2 regions of the Arthrobacter sp. TmtSoilC51 genome follow, and region 2 is predicted to be linked to the other one. Evidence: predicted binding sites of a transcription regulator. Region 2 holds the regulator's gene; the other holds the start of a gene.
What was found. Region 2 encodes HrcA, which represses chaperone genes, less so after heat shock. Its sites were predicted from a motif close to TTNGCACTCGNNNNNNNCGAGTGCNAA; they were not measured.

Region 1 (8,039 bases), 2.0 Mb from region 2:
AAACCTTGGACGATTTCTACAACGCGCTGAGCACCGCTGGTGATGAAAAGGGATTTACGTACCGCGAGCGTGAGTACTACGAGCAACTACTCCGCAACACCTCGGATGAGTTCACCAAGCTCATGATGGCCAAGATCAACATCCCCGAATACAGGGCCTCGATCACGGAGCGCCTGGATGCCGAATCCAAGACGCTCGCGGACCTCAAGCGAGAGGTGGAGGAAACCGGGAGCAAGAAGAAGGCCAACCGCGTCAAGGTTGTCCAGGATCTCGTGGATAGTTACGAGCGGAGCCTCAAGGACATCGAACGCTTCCCCGACTCCGTGGGCGTGGCTACCGTAGCGGCGATCCACTTCGCTTGCTCCGGCGATGAAGTCGTATGCGTCATCGGCGGCACCGTCCAGGATTACATCTACTTCAACGGTGCTACGTCCCTGTATTGGGGCATGATGTTGCACGCGCTGAACAACGGCTACTCGCGCTACAACTTCTACGGCACGTTTGGTATCCAGGGCCAGGACGAGACCGGCCACGGCGGCTACGAATTCAAGAAGGGCTTTGGCGGCGAGGTAGTCCAACTGGTGGGAGACTTCGTGGCGCCGGTGAATCCGGTAATCTTCACCGCTTACCAGGCGGTCAGGAAGCTTGCAGGTGCCGCCAAGACGGTACTGGCAAAATTGCCGGAGCGCGGAAACCTGCTGAGGAAATTCCGGGGGAAGAACTAATCAACGAAAGCCAAGGGAGGAACACTGCGTGACTGAACGCCCTGAGGGCTCCGGCGGCAGGCCTCACACTGACGGCTTGCCCAAGACCCAGCCGATGCGGCCATCGCAAATCCGGCAGAACGCCAATGCCAAGCGCATGCTGATGCGCTTGGTGCAAGGCGATAGCCCGCCCACTGCCCCCATGAACATCGTGGACCGGCTCGCGGGTAGTCCCTACGCCAACCCGACCATCCAAGTTCTCGGCGTAGACGCCTCAGCGCGTAAGACCATCGACTTCGCCTTGCATCTGGCCGAAGTCATGTTCCGCTACGGCGCAGGGGCCCTTGAAGTTGAGACAAGCATGATTGCCGTGACCGCGGCCCTTGGCTTGAAGAACGTTGAAGTGGACATCACCAACCAGTCGGTGGCCATCAATTATGCGCCGAAGGACCAGACACCGATCACGCTGTTACGGGTGGTCCGCTCGTGGACGAATAACTACGCGGGCCTCGCCCAAGTGCATCAATTGGTTACGGACATTGTGGCCGGGGGAGTGGGCCGCGACGAAGCAGTTCGTCGATTGAATGACATCGTCCGCAGCGCCAAGCCGTTCCCTCGGTGGATGGTCACTGTGGCGTTCGCTGTGTTCGCCGCGGTGTTCGTGGGCGTCCTGGGCGGTGGTCCTGGCGCGTCAGCCCTGGCCTTTGGCTCCAACTTGCTGATCAGTTTGGTTGCACGGCAACTGAGCCGGTGGCGCACTCCGGACTTCTTCGTCACCATGGCGTGCTCGTTCCTGGTCACGTTCATCGCCCTGATGCTGCGTTGGGCCGGTGCTGACATTGCTCCGTCCATTGTGGTTGCGGGCGGAATCCTCTTGTTGCTTCCGACGGGCAGGCTTGTGTCTTCCGTGCAGGACGCGATTAACGGCTTCCCCGTAACGGCTGCCGGACGGTTCCTCTCCACGCTGCTCACCTTCGGCGCGATCGTCGCTGGCATCGCCGTTGCCGTCGTGGTCGGGACCCTCATGGGCAGCGAAGTCCTGGACGTCACCAAAACATTCCCGGATGCGTATCCTTTGTGGGGCCAAACCATTCTGATTGCCATCGCGGTAGTTGCTATCGGCGTCACCGAACAGACCCAGATGCGACTGTTACTCCCGACGGCGGCAGTCGGCCTGGTTGGCTTCTTCGTCTTGTGGGGGGCTACTACCGCCGGCTTTGGGGACCGCTTATCGCCGGCTGTATCGGCGGTGGCAATCGGCCTCCTCGCTCGGGTAGTGGCGCTGAAGCTTGGTGCTCCCCAACTGGTGGTTGCCGTTCCGGCCGCGCTCATCCTGCTACCGGGCCTGACCATATTCCGTTCAATGTATGTATTGACCATCGAGGAAGCGGACATTCTCCAGGGTGCCGGGGGCATGCTCAACGCAGGCGCGATTGTCCTGGGAGTGGCAGCAGGAATCGTGCTCGGCGACAACCTCGCGAGGCCACTGACCAAGGGACTGTCCAGTAACGAGCGACGCCGGGTGAGGCGCCGCTAGATCTGCCCGCCGCTAGATCTGCCCTACGGGGAGCTTCTTCTCGGCCTGGAAAACTTCCTCAACCCGGCCCTGTGCCCAGTACCCGGACAGTGAAACCTGCGAACGCTCCAGGCCCCGCTGGCCGAAGAAGATCTCCCGCAGGCCCTTCATGTAGCCCCGTTCGCCATGCGCAAAGACGTCTACGCGGCCGGGGAGCCATTGCAGTTCGCGAAGTGCCTCAAGCAGCAGCTCGCTTGATCCGGCTGGTACTCCGTTGCGCTGCAGCCAATGGAGTTCCACGCCGGCAGGAGCAGAAATAGGCAGGATGTCCTCCGCGCTGTCCACCTCGAGGAACGCATGTCCACGGGCATCCGTGGCGAGCGACTCTATGCAGGCTGCGATGGCTGGAATCGCGGCGTCGTCGCCGGCGAACAGGTGCCAATCGGCGTCGGGCGCGGGGTTGTAGGCACCGCCGGGGCCGGTAAAAATCAGCGGGTCGCCGGGTTCCGCCGCAGCTGCCCAGGGCCCGGCCAGACCTTCGTCGCCATGGACGACGAAGTCGATCGCCAGCTCCTGGGCTTCAAGGTTCACCCAGCGGATGGTGTACGTCCGTGTGTGGGGCCATTGCCCGCGAGGCATGGTTTCGCGGATGGCCCACAGGTCCAGGGGAAGTTGGTAGTCAACACCCTGCTGGGGGAACACGATTTTGACGTACCGGTCCACGTAGTCGTTGTTCGCGTAGTCGCTGAACCCTGGGCCACCGGCGACGATCCGCACCATGTGGGGTGAGAGCCATTCTTTGCGCAGGACAGTCAGGTTGACCTGCGGGCGCGTGTTCCGGGTAGCGGACGAAGTAACGGGTAGGGCAGCCATGTAGGCAAGCCTAAGCTAATTCGTCGGGTGCCACCTCGGTATGAGTCGAAGGTTACAAGATGGGTAGTTCCCAATTGACGGGCTCTGCGCCCTGTGCCGACAACAGTTGGTTGGTTCGGCTGAACGGCTTGGAACCAAAGAAACCACGGGATGCCGAAAGGGGACTAGGGTGCACCGAAGTGATTGCCGGTGTGCCATCCAGCAGCGGCGTGACCGCTTCGGCGTCCTTCCCCCACAGAATCGCTACCAGGGGGCTCCGGCGTCCTGCACCGTCGGTGCGATGGGCTACCGCCCTGACGGCCGCCGTCGTGATTGCCTCCCAGCCTTTGCCCCTGTGTGATCCGGCGCTTCCTGCCGCGACGCTGAGGACCCGGTTCAGCAGCAGGACGCCTTGATCCGTCCATGCCGTAAGGTCGCCATGGATGCGCGGCGGGAGCCCCAGGTCGTCGTGGAGTTCACGATAGATATTCGCCAGGCTCCGGGGGATGGGCCGCGTGTGCCGTGAAACGGCAAAGGAAAGCCCGACGGCGTGTCCCGGCGTTGGGTAGGGATCCTGGCCAAGGATGAGTACCTTGACGTCAGCCAGTGGTCGACGGAAAGCCCGGAGGAGGTTCGTGGCTGCAGGAAGGACTTGGATGCCTTGGTCAGACTGAGCTGCAACAAATGCCAGGGCTTCACGGAGTTGTCCTTCCACGGGCCGTAACGCGTCCGCCCAATCCTCGGCCATCAACTCTTCCAAGGGCAGGTCAACAAGCTCGTCGAAGCCCGGATCGGCCACGCCGGCAGGTTCCAGGTCAAACAGTGCATCTTCGCCAGTCACCTAGTTATTGTCTCCTCCATGGCATCGGCGGTGCGAATGACATCGTTGTTATTCGCCCGTAACATGGGGGTAGGACATTTTCCCCCAACCAGCGTCAAGGAGTGTGCCGTGGCAGAACCAGCACCGGAACCAATGGCGCCGCAGGCTACCGGTTTGGCCCTTGAAGACCTGGCGGCCGGGACCCGCAGCGACTCGCCTCTGAGCGACCGTGACCAACAAATGTTGGCTTTGGAGCGGCAATGGTGGAAGTATGCAGGCGCCAAGGAACAGGCCATCCGGGAGATGTTCGATCTCTCCGCCACACACTACTACCAGATCCTGAACGCACTTATCGATACCGAGGATGCGTTGGCCCACGATCCCATGCTTGTGAAGAGATTGCGTAGACTACGTACGTCGCGCCAACGTGCGCGGACAGCGCGGCGCTTGGGGTCCGACGCGTAAATCGCCAGGCTGATCGTCAGCAGCAACCAGCAAGGACAACGCTTCACCATGACCAAATTTGCCAAGGATGAATTCGACCGGGTCCCACAGAACAGCTCCCGGCAGGGCGTGCATCGCGACGCCCAGGAGACAGTCCGTCCCAATTTATGGCCGGTCCTGACCGTTGGAGCCGTGGCCTTGGTGCTGGGACTCGTGGCTTTCCTGATACTTCCGCGGCTTGGCTTGGTGGCCCCTGGCGCGTCCACAAGCGTTTCGACGCCGGCGCCCCAGCAGAGCGAAACCTCCCCTTCTGCTGCACCGACCGAATCAAGCAACGCTCCCATCGCTTCCGGTGAGCCGAGCCCGGGGACGACGCCTTCAGCCGAACCTTCCGGAACCCCTTCCTCTGCGCCGGTGGACAAGACGGTGGCTGTGGCCGTTTACAACGGCACGGCTACGGCTGGACTCGCCAGCCGCGTCGCGGGCCTCGTACAAGGCGATGGCTGGGCGTTGGGAACCGTGGGGAACTGGGGCGGCCTCCCGCAGCAGTCCTCCGTGGTCTTCTACAACGTTCCCGGGCAGAAGGCCAACGCAGAGGCGCTGGGGAAGCTCCTCGGTATCACCGCGGTTGTTGAATCCCCTGAAATACAGCAGCCGCTGGTGGTTGTTGTGGGACCTGGCTACCAGTAATTCCGCTGACTTCCCGCTGTTTTTCAGTGGGTTTCAGGCCCGAAAGCCGCAACTCGGTTAAGCCTCAATAACAAAAGTCATGGTGGGACCCTGCACAGCAGCGCTTGGATAGTGACTGTGGTTACAGTGGATTGATTCCGGTCCGGAGATCCCGGCAACCGGTCTTGGCTACTGCGAAAGTGTGGGCATCATGGCTTTGGGAACCGTCAAATGGTTCAACGCCGAAAAAGGGTACGGCTTCATCACTGTGGATGACTCCGGGGACGACGTCTTCGTGCACTGGTCTGCCATTCAAATGGAAGGCTTCCGAGCCCTGGAAGAAGGCCAGCGGGTGGAGTTTGAATTGGGCGAAGGCCAGAAGGGTCCGCAGGCTGAAAGCGTCCGCGTCGCATAGTTCCTGCGCCGGTCACGTCAGCTAACGGCTGAAACCCCTTTGTTTATAGCTCAAAGTGGCGCCTCTGCTTGCACTCTCCCCGGTCGAGTGCTAATTATTGATTTAGCACTCCTACGCTTCGACTGCTAACTCCGGCCCGGCTTACGCCGGCGGCGGACGGCTCTCGGAACGGAGGAGGATCAAGAAACACCTTGGTGGGGTGAGGTCCGGCGCGCGGGGCATACAGAGGCCGCAAGCAAAGGACCGTCCGTCGCGGGCACCCTATCTGACAGGTTCCTTCTTAACGACTGTCCCGAAAGGACTACCGCCGTTATGGCCAAGATCATTGCATTTGATGAAGAGGCACGCCGCGGCCTCGAGCGGGGCCTGAACATCCTCGCCGACGCCGTCAAGGTCACCCTCGGCCCGCGTGGACGCAACGTCGTCCTCGAAAAGAAGTGGGGCGCCCCCACGATCACCAACGATGGCGTTTCCATCGCCAAGGAGATCGAGCTGGACGATCCTTACGAGAAGATCGGTGCAGAACTGGTCAAGGAAGTTGCCAAGAAGACGGATGACGTCGCTGGCGACGGTACCACCACCGCTACGGTTCTCGCCCAGGCACTGGTCAAGGAAGGCCTGCGCAACGTTGCCGCCGGCGCCGACCCCCTGTCCCTGAAGCGCGGCATCGAGAAGGCCGTTGAGGCCGTCATCACCGAGCTGCTCGCCTCCGCCAAGGAGATCGAGACCAAGGAAGAGATCGCAGCCACGGCTTCCATCTCCGCCGGTGACCCGGAAATCGGCAGCCTGATCGCCGAAGCCCTGGACAAGGTGGGCAAGGAAGGCGTCATCACGGTCGAGGAATCCAACACCTTTGGCCTGGAGCTCGAGCTCACCGAAGGCATGCGCTTCGACAAGGGTTACATCTCCGCTTACTTCGTCACCGACGCTGAGCGCCAGGAAACGGTCCTTGAGGACCCGTACATCCTGATCGTCAACTCCAAGATCTCCAACGTGAAGGAACTCGTCACGGTTCTGGAGAAGGTCATGCAGTCCAACAAGCCGCTGCTGATCATCGCCGAAGACATCGAGGGCGAGGCCCTGGCCACCCTGATCGTCAACAAGATCCGTGGCACCTTCAAGTCTGTAGCTGTCAAGGCTCCGGGCTTCGGTGACCGCCGCAAGGCACAGCTCGCCGACATCGCCATCCTCACCGGTGGCCAGGTCATCTCGGAAGAGGTTGGCCTCAAGCTGGAGAACGCTGGCCTGGAGCTCCTCGGTACCGCCCGCAAGGTTGTTGTTACCAAGGACGAGACCACCATCGTTGAAGGTGCCGGCGACGCCGACCAGATCGCTGGCCGTGTTGCCCAGATCCGTGCCGAGATCGAGAACTCCGATTCCGACTACGACCGCGAGAAGCTGCAGGAACGCCTGGCCAAGCTGGCCGGCGGCGTTGCAGTCATCAAGGCCGGTGCCGCAACCGAAGTTGAGCTCAAGGAACGCAAGCACCGCATTGAGGACGCTGTCCGCAACGCAAAGGCTGCCGTTGAAGAAGGCATCGTTGCTGGTGGTGGCGTTGCCCTCATCCAGGCCGGTGCCAAGGCCTTCGCCAACCTCACCCTGCAGGGTGACGAGGCAACAGGTGCCAACATCGTCAAGGTTGCCATCGACGCTCCGCTCAAGCAGATCGCTTTCAACGCTGGCCTCGAGCCGGGTGTTGTTGTCGACAAGGTTCGCGGCCTGCCTTCCGGCCACGGCCTGAACGCTGCCACGGGTGTCTACGAAGACCTGCTGGCTGCCGGCGTCAACGACCCCGTAAAGGTCACCCGCTCGGCCCTCCAGAACGCTGCTTCCATCGCTGGTCTCTTCCTGACCACCGAGGCCGTAGTTGCCGACAAGCCTGAGAAGAACGCTCCGGCTGCCGGTGGCGACGACATGGGCGGCATGGGCGGCTTCTAAGCCTCCTGCGCTAAGTCACGCTACACAGCAAACGACGGCGGTCCACACCTTCGGGTGGGGGCCGCCGTCGGCGTTAAGAACCAAGTAGGGGACAGATCGGGCTCTTATGAGGGCCCGTAGCGACAGGTGCTGTCCCCCAGTTGGGTGTTATCAGGCTTTCAGTGTCTGTGTGGTCTGGCAGGATTGAATGCATGACGATTATTGCTGCCGCCGATGGCTCTGCCCTCGGCAATCCTGGGCCGGCCGGATGGGCCTGGTACGTTGATGACTCCTGTTGGCGCGCAGGGGGCTGGCCACACGGCACCAACAACATGGGCGAGCTGATGGCCGTCCTGGACCTGTTCCGCTCCACGGCCCACGTGCCCGACGAAGAACTGCTGATCCTGTGCGACAGCCAATACGTCATCAACTGCATCACCAAGTGGATGCCAGGGTGGAAGCGGAAGGGGTGGCGCAAGGCTGACGGCAAGCCCGTCCTGAACGTGGACCTGCTCAAGGACATCGACCAAGCAATCGTGGGGCGCAAATACACGTTTGAATGGGTTAAGGGCCATGCCGGCCACGACCTCAATGAGGCAGCAGACGAGCGCGCACGCGCGGTGGCCACCGCCTTCCAGCAGGGTACGGCAGCCCCAAGCGGACCGGGCTTTGCGGGGGCAGGTCCAGTCTTGGCCCAGCCTG
Region 2 (8,039 bases):
AAGTAGATGCCCAGCGTCCTTCCTTTGGGCGACCCTGCACCTGCGGATGGCTTACTGCCCCCGCAGGTGCTGACCGGCGTCGAGCATCGCAAGTTCGGCCTCTACGTGCACATCCCGTTCTGCGCCGTGAGGTGCGGTTACTGCGACTTCAATACTTATACGGCCACGGAGCTCGGCGGTGGTGCATCGCAGGATGCCTATGCCCAAACGGCTGTCACGGAACTGGACTTTGCGGCAACGGCCCTGGATGCTTCCGGCTTGCCGGAGCGGCCGCTGAGCAGTGTATTTTTCGGCGGCGGAACACCCACGTTGCTACCTGCGGAGGACTTGGCGCGGATCCTGCGCGCCGCCGTCGGGCATTGGGGGCTTGAGCCCGGCGCGGAGGTGACCACCGAAGCCAACCCCGACTCCGTAACGCCCGCGTCGCTCAAGGTGCTGGCTGATGCCGGATTTACGCGCGTCTCCTTCGGCATGCAATCCGCGGTCCCGCATGTGCTTAAAGTGTTGGACCGCACCCATACCCCGAGTCGCGTTCCGCTGGTGGTGCAGTGGGCGCGGGAGGCTGGCCTCGCCGTTAGCCTGGACCTCATCTACGGCACGCCGGGCGAGTCGATGGCGGACTGGCAACTGTCCCTCGAGACCGCCCTATCCTATGAACCCGATCACATCAGCGCCTATGCGCTGATCGTGGAGGACGGCACAAAGCTCGCAGCCCAAATCCGGCGGGGCGAAGTTCCCGGAATCGACGACGACGACCACGCCGCCAAATATGAGCTCGCTGACAAACTGATTTCGGAAGCCGGCCTGACATGGTACGAGGTCAGTAACTGGTCGAAGACGCCTGAACAAGCCTGCCGTCACAACCTTGCCTATTGGCGGGGCGATGACTGGTGGGGGATTGGTCCGGGCGCCCACTCACACGTGGGCGGGGTCCGCTGGTGGAACGTAAAGCACCCAACGGCTTATGCCAACAGGCTTGCTGCAGGAGCCTCGCCGGCAGCTGGCCGGGAAACCCTCGACGCCGAAACCCGGGAAGTCGAGCGCATCATGCTTGAGGCGCGGCTTGGTACCGGGCTGGCGGTGGATGCGTTGGACAAAGTTGGCCGCCATGCGATGGCGGGACTTATCGCTGAAGAGCTGGTGGATCCGGTTGCGGCCTTCAAGGGCCGCCTTGTTCTTACGCTTAAGGGCCGACTACTGGCGGACGCCGTGGTGCGAAGGATTCTGCCGGACTGAATGCGGCAGTAGCCTGCAGAACCTGTGGGCTACTTGATCCAGCGCAGGTTGAGCTTGTAGCGGTGGGGCTGTCCGTGGTTGACACGAATACCGGCCGAGACTGAGAAGCACGTTAGAGCTACCCAGATTCCCGTGGCGATGACTGCAAAGATATTGCCGACCACGGGAAGCAGGACCAGGATATTTGCGAGCACCGCCGCGATGGTCGGCGGAAGTGTGAAGTTCAGTGCTTCCTTCGACTCCTGTGCCGTAAACGGCCCGCGATCACGGAAAATCAGATAGATCAGCAGGGACGGCAGGCATCCCAGAATTCCTCCGAAGTGCGCCAATGTGGCCCACTGCCGGTCTTCGCTTGCCGTCAGTGGGAGTGCGTTTGCAGGCGCGCCATGGTACTGGGGCTGGCCTGCGGCGCTGCCCGGTTCTTCAGGAGCGTTCTCTGCCACGGTGTCTTCCCTTTGCTGTAAAGATGCTGCGGTGTTGCTGTCCCAGAATACTGGGTCCCGGGTCATCCCGGGACCAACGCCCCGTTGCGTCCCTGAGGAAAGCGTATTCAGGGGCGCAGATCAGGAACTGGCATTCAGGGCGTAGTGAGGAAGTCGATGACTTCCTCCACCCTTCCCAGGAGCGAGGCTTCCAGGTCCGCATAGCTGCGTACCGCGCCGAGCAGGCGTTGCCAGCCGAGGCCAATGTCTTCAGCCGTTTCGTGCGGCCAACCGAAGGCGGCCAGAATCCCGGTCTTCCAGTCAGTCCCTCGTGGAACTTCCGGCCAACGCTCCATACCCAGCACTTTTGGCCGGATAGCTTGCCAGACATCCACGTAGGGGTGACCGACAATAAGGACGTTTCCGGCGGCTCCGGGCACCGTCATGGCTTCTTCGGCGATGCGCGATTCCTTTGAGCCCGCCACGAGGTGGTCTACCAGGATCCCGAGCCTGCGGCCCGGCCCGGGGGAGAACGCGGCGATCGCCGACTTGAGGTCGTCCACGCCGTGGAGTGGCTCGACCACGATGCCCTCAATGCGGAGATCGTCGCCCCAAACTTTCTCCACCAGTTCGGCGTCGTGCTTGCCTTCTACCCAGATGCGGCTCGCCTTGGCCACCTGGGCACGCTGGCCCGTGACCTTCACGGAACCAGACGCCGTCCGTCCTGCTTGCACAGGCGTAGCCGGAGCCTTTGCGGCAGGAGGCATGAGCCGAATGGCCTGGCCTTCAAGCAGGAAGCCAAACCCAAGCTGGAAGGACTTTGTCTTGCCGCGCCTGTCCTCCAGGGAGACGATGTGCATGCCCCCGGATTTCTCCACCCGGGTAACCTCGCCCACCCAGCCGGACTGGACATCTTCCAGGACCATTCCGCGCTGGACGGCTACCTCGGGGAGTTTGCGTTTGGCAGGAGCGGACAGATCCTGCGGGCCCCACGTGTCGAAAGCCAAGGACTTCATACCCCTTTGTGCTGGTTGTGCTGGGAATAACTCCCGCGGGCGGTTTCAATGCTAGCAACGCCCTGGCTCATACTAGACTTGTTAGCACTTAGGCATGTTGAGTGCTAAGTATTGGTCCGATGTAGGCCCGGACAGTCGTCAGGAGGTGTTGCAATGAGTGAGCCACGCAAGCTTGAGGTGCTGCGCGCAATCGTTGAGGATTATGTGCATTCCCGCGAGCCTGTTGGATCCAAGGCACTTGTGGAGCGGCACCATCTCGGCGTTTCCAGCGCCACCATCCGCAATGATATGGCCGTACTTGAAGAAGAGGGCCTCATCGCGGCGCCGCACACCAGCGCGGGCCGGATCCCCACGGACAAGGGCTATCGGCTGTTCGTGGACCGAATCTCGCAGGTCAAGCCGTTGTCCGCCGCGGAGCGTCGAGCCATCCATTCGCTCCTGGAGGGGCCGGACGACCTCGATGACATCCTTGAGCGCACAGTCAGGCTGCTGTCGCAACTGACCAACCAGGTCGCCGTCGTTCAGTACCCACACTCCAACCGGGCGTTGGTCCGCCACGTAGAGTTTGTCCTCCTGGCACCAAAGCAGGTGCTCGTTGTGCTCATCGCAGATACGGGAAGCGTTGGCCAGAAGGTCATCGAGGCCGGCTCCGATGTCAGCAACGAGGCCCTGATGTCTCTGCGTTCCAGGTTCCTTGGCAGTATCGCGGGAACCCAGCTGGCTTTGCTGCCGCAGGTGTTGCCTTCCGTGGTGGCACTGTGCCCGCCGGACCTTCGGGGGATCGCGCAGCATCTTGCCCATGGTCTGCAGGCGCTGAGTGACACCAGCCGTGAAGAGCGCATCGTCCTTGCCGGAACAGCCAACCTTGCGCGCTCCAACGTGGACTTTCCGTTGAGTATTGGGCCAGTGCTGGAGGCCCTTGAGGAACAAGTTGTCATGCTCCGGTTGTTGTCCGACATGGGGGATGATCCTCGCGGGGTGTCAGTGAGCATCGGGCGCGAGAATCCCTATGACGGCCTGGCTGAGGCATCAGTCGTGGCAACGGGGTATGGCTCCGGCGCCAAGGTGGGAATCCTCGGACCAACCCGGATGGACTATCCCACCACCATGGCTGCCGTGCGCGCCGTGGCCCGTTACCTTTCCCGCATTCTCGGCGGCTGACGCCAGCCCCGAGGTAAGAATCGCAGTACAACAAGGAAGAGATACCGACTTTGAGCAGCCACTATGACGTTTTGGGAGTCTCGCCGGAAGCCACCGGGGAAGAGATCAAGAAGGCGTACCGCAAGTTGGCGCGCAAGCTTCACCCGGACGTCAACCCTGGTGAGGATGTCGCGGAGCAGTTCAAAGCCGTGACGCATGCCTACGAAGTGCTGTCCGACCCCCAAAAGCGCCGCGTCTACGATGCCACCGGTAACGAGAACGGCACTGACAACGGCTTTGGTGGCGGCTACTCCGGCCAAGGCTTTGCGTTCCAGGACATCTTCGATACCTTCTTCGGCGGTGGCGGCGGACACGCTGGTCCGGCCTCCCGCGTACGCAGGGGCCAGGATGCACTCATCAGCGTCCGCATCGACCTCAAAGACGCCGTGTTCGGTGTCAACAAGAAGCTCGAAGTTGATACGGCCGTTGTCTGCCCCACGTGTGATGGCAGCTGCTGCCGGCCTGGCACGCACCCGGAGCGTTGTGACATTTGTGGCGGCAGCGGCCAGGTCCAGCGGGCTGTTCGTTCCATCCTGGGCCAGGTCATGACCACGGCGCCGTGTGGTTCCTGCGAGGGCTTCGGTACGGTCATCAAGGATCCCTGCAACGAGTGCAACGGGCAGGGGCGCATCCGCAGCCGCCGTTCCCTCACCATCAAGGTCCCTGCCGGTGTTGCCACGGGTACCCGCATCCAGCTCTCCGGGCAGGGCGAGGCGGGACCGGCTGGCGGACCTGCGGGCGATCTTTACGTAGAGATCCGCGTCAACAATGACTCCACGTATATCCGTGAAGGCGACGATCTGCACGCAACTCTGAGCGTTCCGATGACCGCAGCCGCCTTGGGCACGGAACTGACCCTGGAAACCTTTGACGGGCCCCAGGAGATCGATGTCAAGGCCGGCACCCAGTCCGGCGAGGTCATCACTCTTCGCGGTTTGGGCGTTACCCACCTCAGGGGCTACGGCCGCGGCGATCTCAAGGTGCACCTGCACGTTGAGACACCGGTCAAGCTGGATCCCGCACAGGAAGAGCTGTTGCAGCAGCTTGCCAAGTTGCGCGGAGAGCAGTTCAGCGAAGGCAAACTCGTGGCCAGCGGCGGCATGTTCGCCAAGCTGCGGGACAAGCTCGGTAACCTGTAGCGGTGAGCAACCCCGTTTTCTTCGCGCCCGCCGGGAGCCTGGATGGCGTTGAGCCGGGCGCTTTGTTCGCCATTGACGGTGCAGAAGCCAGGCATGCCGTAACGGTGAAGAGGCTCACGGTGGGTGAAGCCGTGGACATTGCCGATGGCGCAGGGGCCCGCCTCACGGGCACAGTGGCAGAGGTTGGTCCCGGAAGCTTGTCCGTCAAGGCATCCGAGGTAGTTTTCGAAGAGCAGCCTGACGTGCGTCTGGTACTTGTTCAAGCATTGGCCAAGGGTGACCGTGACGAGCTGGCTATTGAAACAGCCACAGAACTGGGCATTGATGCCGTGATCCCTTGGCAGGCTGAGCGATCCATTGTCCGCTGGAAGGGCGATCGCGCTGCCAAGGCCCACGCGAAGTGGCAGTCAGTGGTCACTGCCGCGGCCAAGCAGGCCCGCAGGGCATGGATACCCGAGGTGCGTCCCATCCTGGATTCCGGGGCGTTGGCAAAGGCTGTTGCTTCGGCAGACTTGGCCGTAATCCTTCACGAGGACGCAAAGAGACCCCTACGGGCAGTGCTTGAAGCGCTGGTGGAGACGAAGGGCACCGGGCTGGATTCACCCCGTGAGGTCCTCCTGATTGTCGGCCCCGAGGGTGGCATCTCGCCGCGCGAGGTGACGCGCCTCAGTGACGCTGGAGCGGTCACGGCTTTGTTGGGACATCATGTCCTGAGGTCCTCGACGGCGGGACCAGCCGCCGTCGTACTCGCCTCTGACGTCCTGGGCCGCTGGTAGGCTGTTTCGGCCTACAGCCGCCCCTGGCCGACGCCCGCCGCTGATCTTAGCCGACGCTGAAAAGCCGGGTGTCCGTGGTTGATGCGTTTGCTTGCCCGGAGTCCTGAACCTGGGCCACCCGCAATTCGTACTTCCCGGGCTTCAGGGTCGCGCTGAAGGAGAACACGCCGAATTGTCCCGGCTCTCCTGTGGCCTTCGTCTGGCCGGTGAGCAGGCTGGTTTTTTCGCCGCTGCCATTGTCCTGGAGGATCTGCCAGCTCACGGGCTTGGAGCTGTCAGTACTCCGGCCATTGAATTTGACGGAACCCGCGGGGAGCGAGGTGTCCTCTTGCGGATCGATAATCCACAGCGGCGCTACCAAGGAGGCGTCCCTGGCCATGGGCTGACCAAGCCGCACCTGGCCGAAGGCCATGAAGTCCGTATGGCCGTCCACCAGGATGACCACCTGGATTTGCTGGCCGGAGTTGATCAGGCCCGATGACGAGGCTGCCGCGGTAGCTGTGTAGACCAGCTGCTGTACCGCCCTTTGCGCCATGCCTGCATCAAGGTTGGAATTGAAGGCGTCGCGCGAAATATCAACAGTGATGACGTTCTTGCCCGAAATGGATGTTGCCAGGCTGCCTGGATCCTGCCAGGGCGTAAAAAAGTCGTGGTCCAACGGCTTTTCGGCCATCATGATCCGCAGCGCCGTGGTTACGGGGTTTCCATCGCCCCGGATGTCCCTGAATTCGCGGTACAGGTAGACATCGTCCTTGCTCCGACCAATCCAGTACACCGGGATCTTTGTTGATGCTTGGGTGGTCTCCAGAGGAGCGTTGCTGGCGGGCGCCTCCTGGAGGCTGACCGGCGGCGGGCTGGAGGTGGCCTGGGTGGATCCGCCGTTGGCGATGCACCCGGTCAGCAGCAGGACAGCAAGCATCGCAGGCGCTGCGACGACGGATTTGTTCCGCTTTCGCCCGCCAGGCTGGTGGCTTGCTGACTGCGTGATGGGGTGTCCCTTGCCTTGCGGCTGGCGGTGTCGCCAGCCCTTTTCGAATGCGCGTATTCTTTCTACCCGCCCTGCCAGCTTGGCATATCGTCGACGGCGGCTGGCCGGGTTTGCGGATACTGGCAGTAACTGAAACAGGATTGATACCCGCTTGATGCCGAGTTGAGACAAAATGTCGTCCGCCAGCGAACTGTGCACGTGGACGAAGCACGCGCGTACGCCCTGGGCGTGCCGGGCTGGCGTAGGATTGAAGGCATTCCGGCATATGGCCTGGCGGTTAAGCCAGTCCCGTTGTCGAAACGATGGACTAACTGTATTCCGACCGGAGGAGAAGAGGCCGCACGGCCACCACTATGAGTGAATCCCTGAATGGGCGGTTGCGGACCGGAAACGGGAACCCAGCCACCACCGAGTTCCCGCACACCTTACCGGGCACGCGCACGGAAATCGTCACGTTCGACAACTCCGATCAGATGGTTCACTCATTGGGCAGCCATGACGAAGCCTTGCGCTACATCGAGGAGCAGTTTCCCGACGTCAACTTCCACGTTCGCGGCAATGAATTGTCCATGTCCGGTCCCTCCACGGTCATACCGCGCATCATGCGCCTCCTCGAGGAGGTCCGGGGACTCGTGGCCAGGGGCACATTGGTGACTCCTGACGTCCTGCAGCAGCTCGTTTCCTTGTTGAGGACGCAGTCCGTCCAGAATCCTGTGGATGTCCTTACCCACAACATTCTCTCCAGCCGGGGCAAGACCATCCGGCCCAAGACGCTGAACCAGAAGAACTATGTGGATGCCATAGATGCGAACACCGTGATCTTCGGCATTGGCCCGGCAGGTACCGGCAAGACCTACCTCGCCATGGCCAAGGCCGTTCAAGCGCTCCAGCTGAAGGAAGTCAGCCGGATCATCCTGACCCGCCCGGCTGTTGAGGCGGGGGAGCGGCTGGGCTTCCTGCCGGGAACGCTGAGCGACAAGATCGATCCCTACCTGCGGCCGCTTTACGACGCTTTGCACGACATGATGGACCCGGAGTCCATTCCACGGCTGATGGCTGCGGGCACCATTGAAGTCGCACCCTTGGCGTACATGCGTGGACGGACGCTCAATGACGCGTTCATCATCCTGGACGAGGCCCAGAACACCACTCCTGAACAGATGAAGATGTTCCTGACCCGCCTCGGATTCGGTTCCAAGATGGTTGTTACCGGCGACGTTACGCAGATCGACCTGCCTTTTGGCTCCACCTCCGGACTACGG

Region 1: the regulator HrcA is predicted to act here: its motif matches at 5,488-5,514, upstream of groL (chaperonin GroEL).

Annotation. Positions count from the first base shown of each region.
Region 1 is NZ_AP035877.1:1,053,943-1,061,981, forward strand. It holds gene ACZ5G6_RS05000 (peptidoglycan bridge formation glycyltransferase FemA/FemB family protein) at 1-725, shown strand, start outside; gene ACZ5G6_RS05005 (threonine/serine exporter family protein) at 754-2,241, shown strand; gene ACZ5G6_RS05010 (siderophore-interacting protein) at 2,254-3,093, opposite strand; gene ACZ5G6_RS05015 (uracil-DNA glycosylase) at 3,146-3,913, opposite strand; gene ACZ5G6_RS05020 (DUF3263 domain-containing protein) at 4,022-4,357, shown strand; gene ACZ5G6_RS05025 (LytR C-terminal domain-containing protein) at 4,406-5,026, shown strand; gene ACZ5G6_RS05030 (cold-shock protein) at 5,217-5,420, shown strand; gene groL (chaperonin GroEL) at 5,733-7,358, shown strand; gene ACZ5G6_RS05040 (RNase H family protein) at 7,550-8,039, shown strand, end outside.
Region 2 is NZ_AP035877.1:3,028,965-3,037,003, reverse strand. It holds gene lepA (translation elongation factor 4) at 1-6, shown strand, start outside; gene hemW (radical SAM family heme chaperone HemW) at 7-1,236, shown strand; gene ACZ5G6_RS13820 (DUF4870 domain-containing protein) at 1,266-1,679, opposite strand; gene ACZ5G6_RS13815 (DUF3097 domain-containing protein) at 1,814-2,665, opposite strand; gene hrcA (heat-inducible transcriptional repressor HrcA) at 2,828-3,835, shown strand; gene dnaJ (molecular chaperone DnaJ) at 3,886-5,013, shown strand; gene ACZ5G6_RS13800 (16S rRNA (uracil(1498)-N(3))-methyltransferase) at 5,016-5,789, shown strand; gene ACZ5G6_RS13795 (GerMN domain-containing protein) at 5,836-6,708, opposite strand; gene ACZ5G6_RS13790 (PhoH family protein) at 7,131-8,039, shown strand, end outside.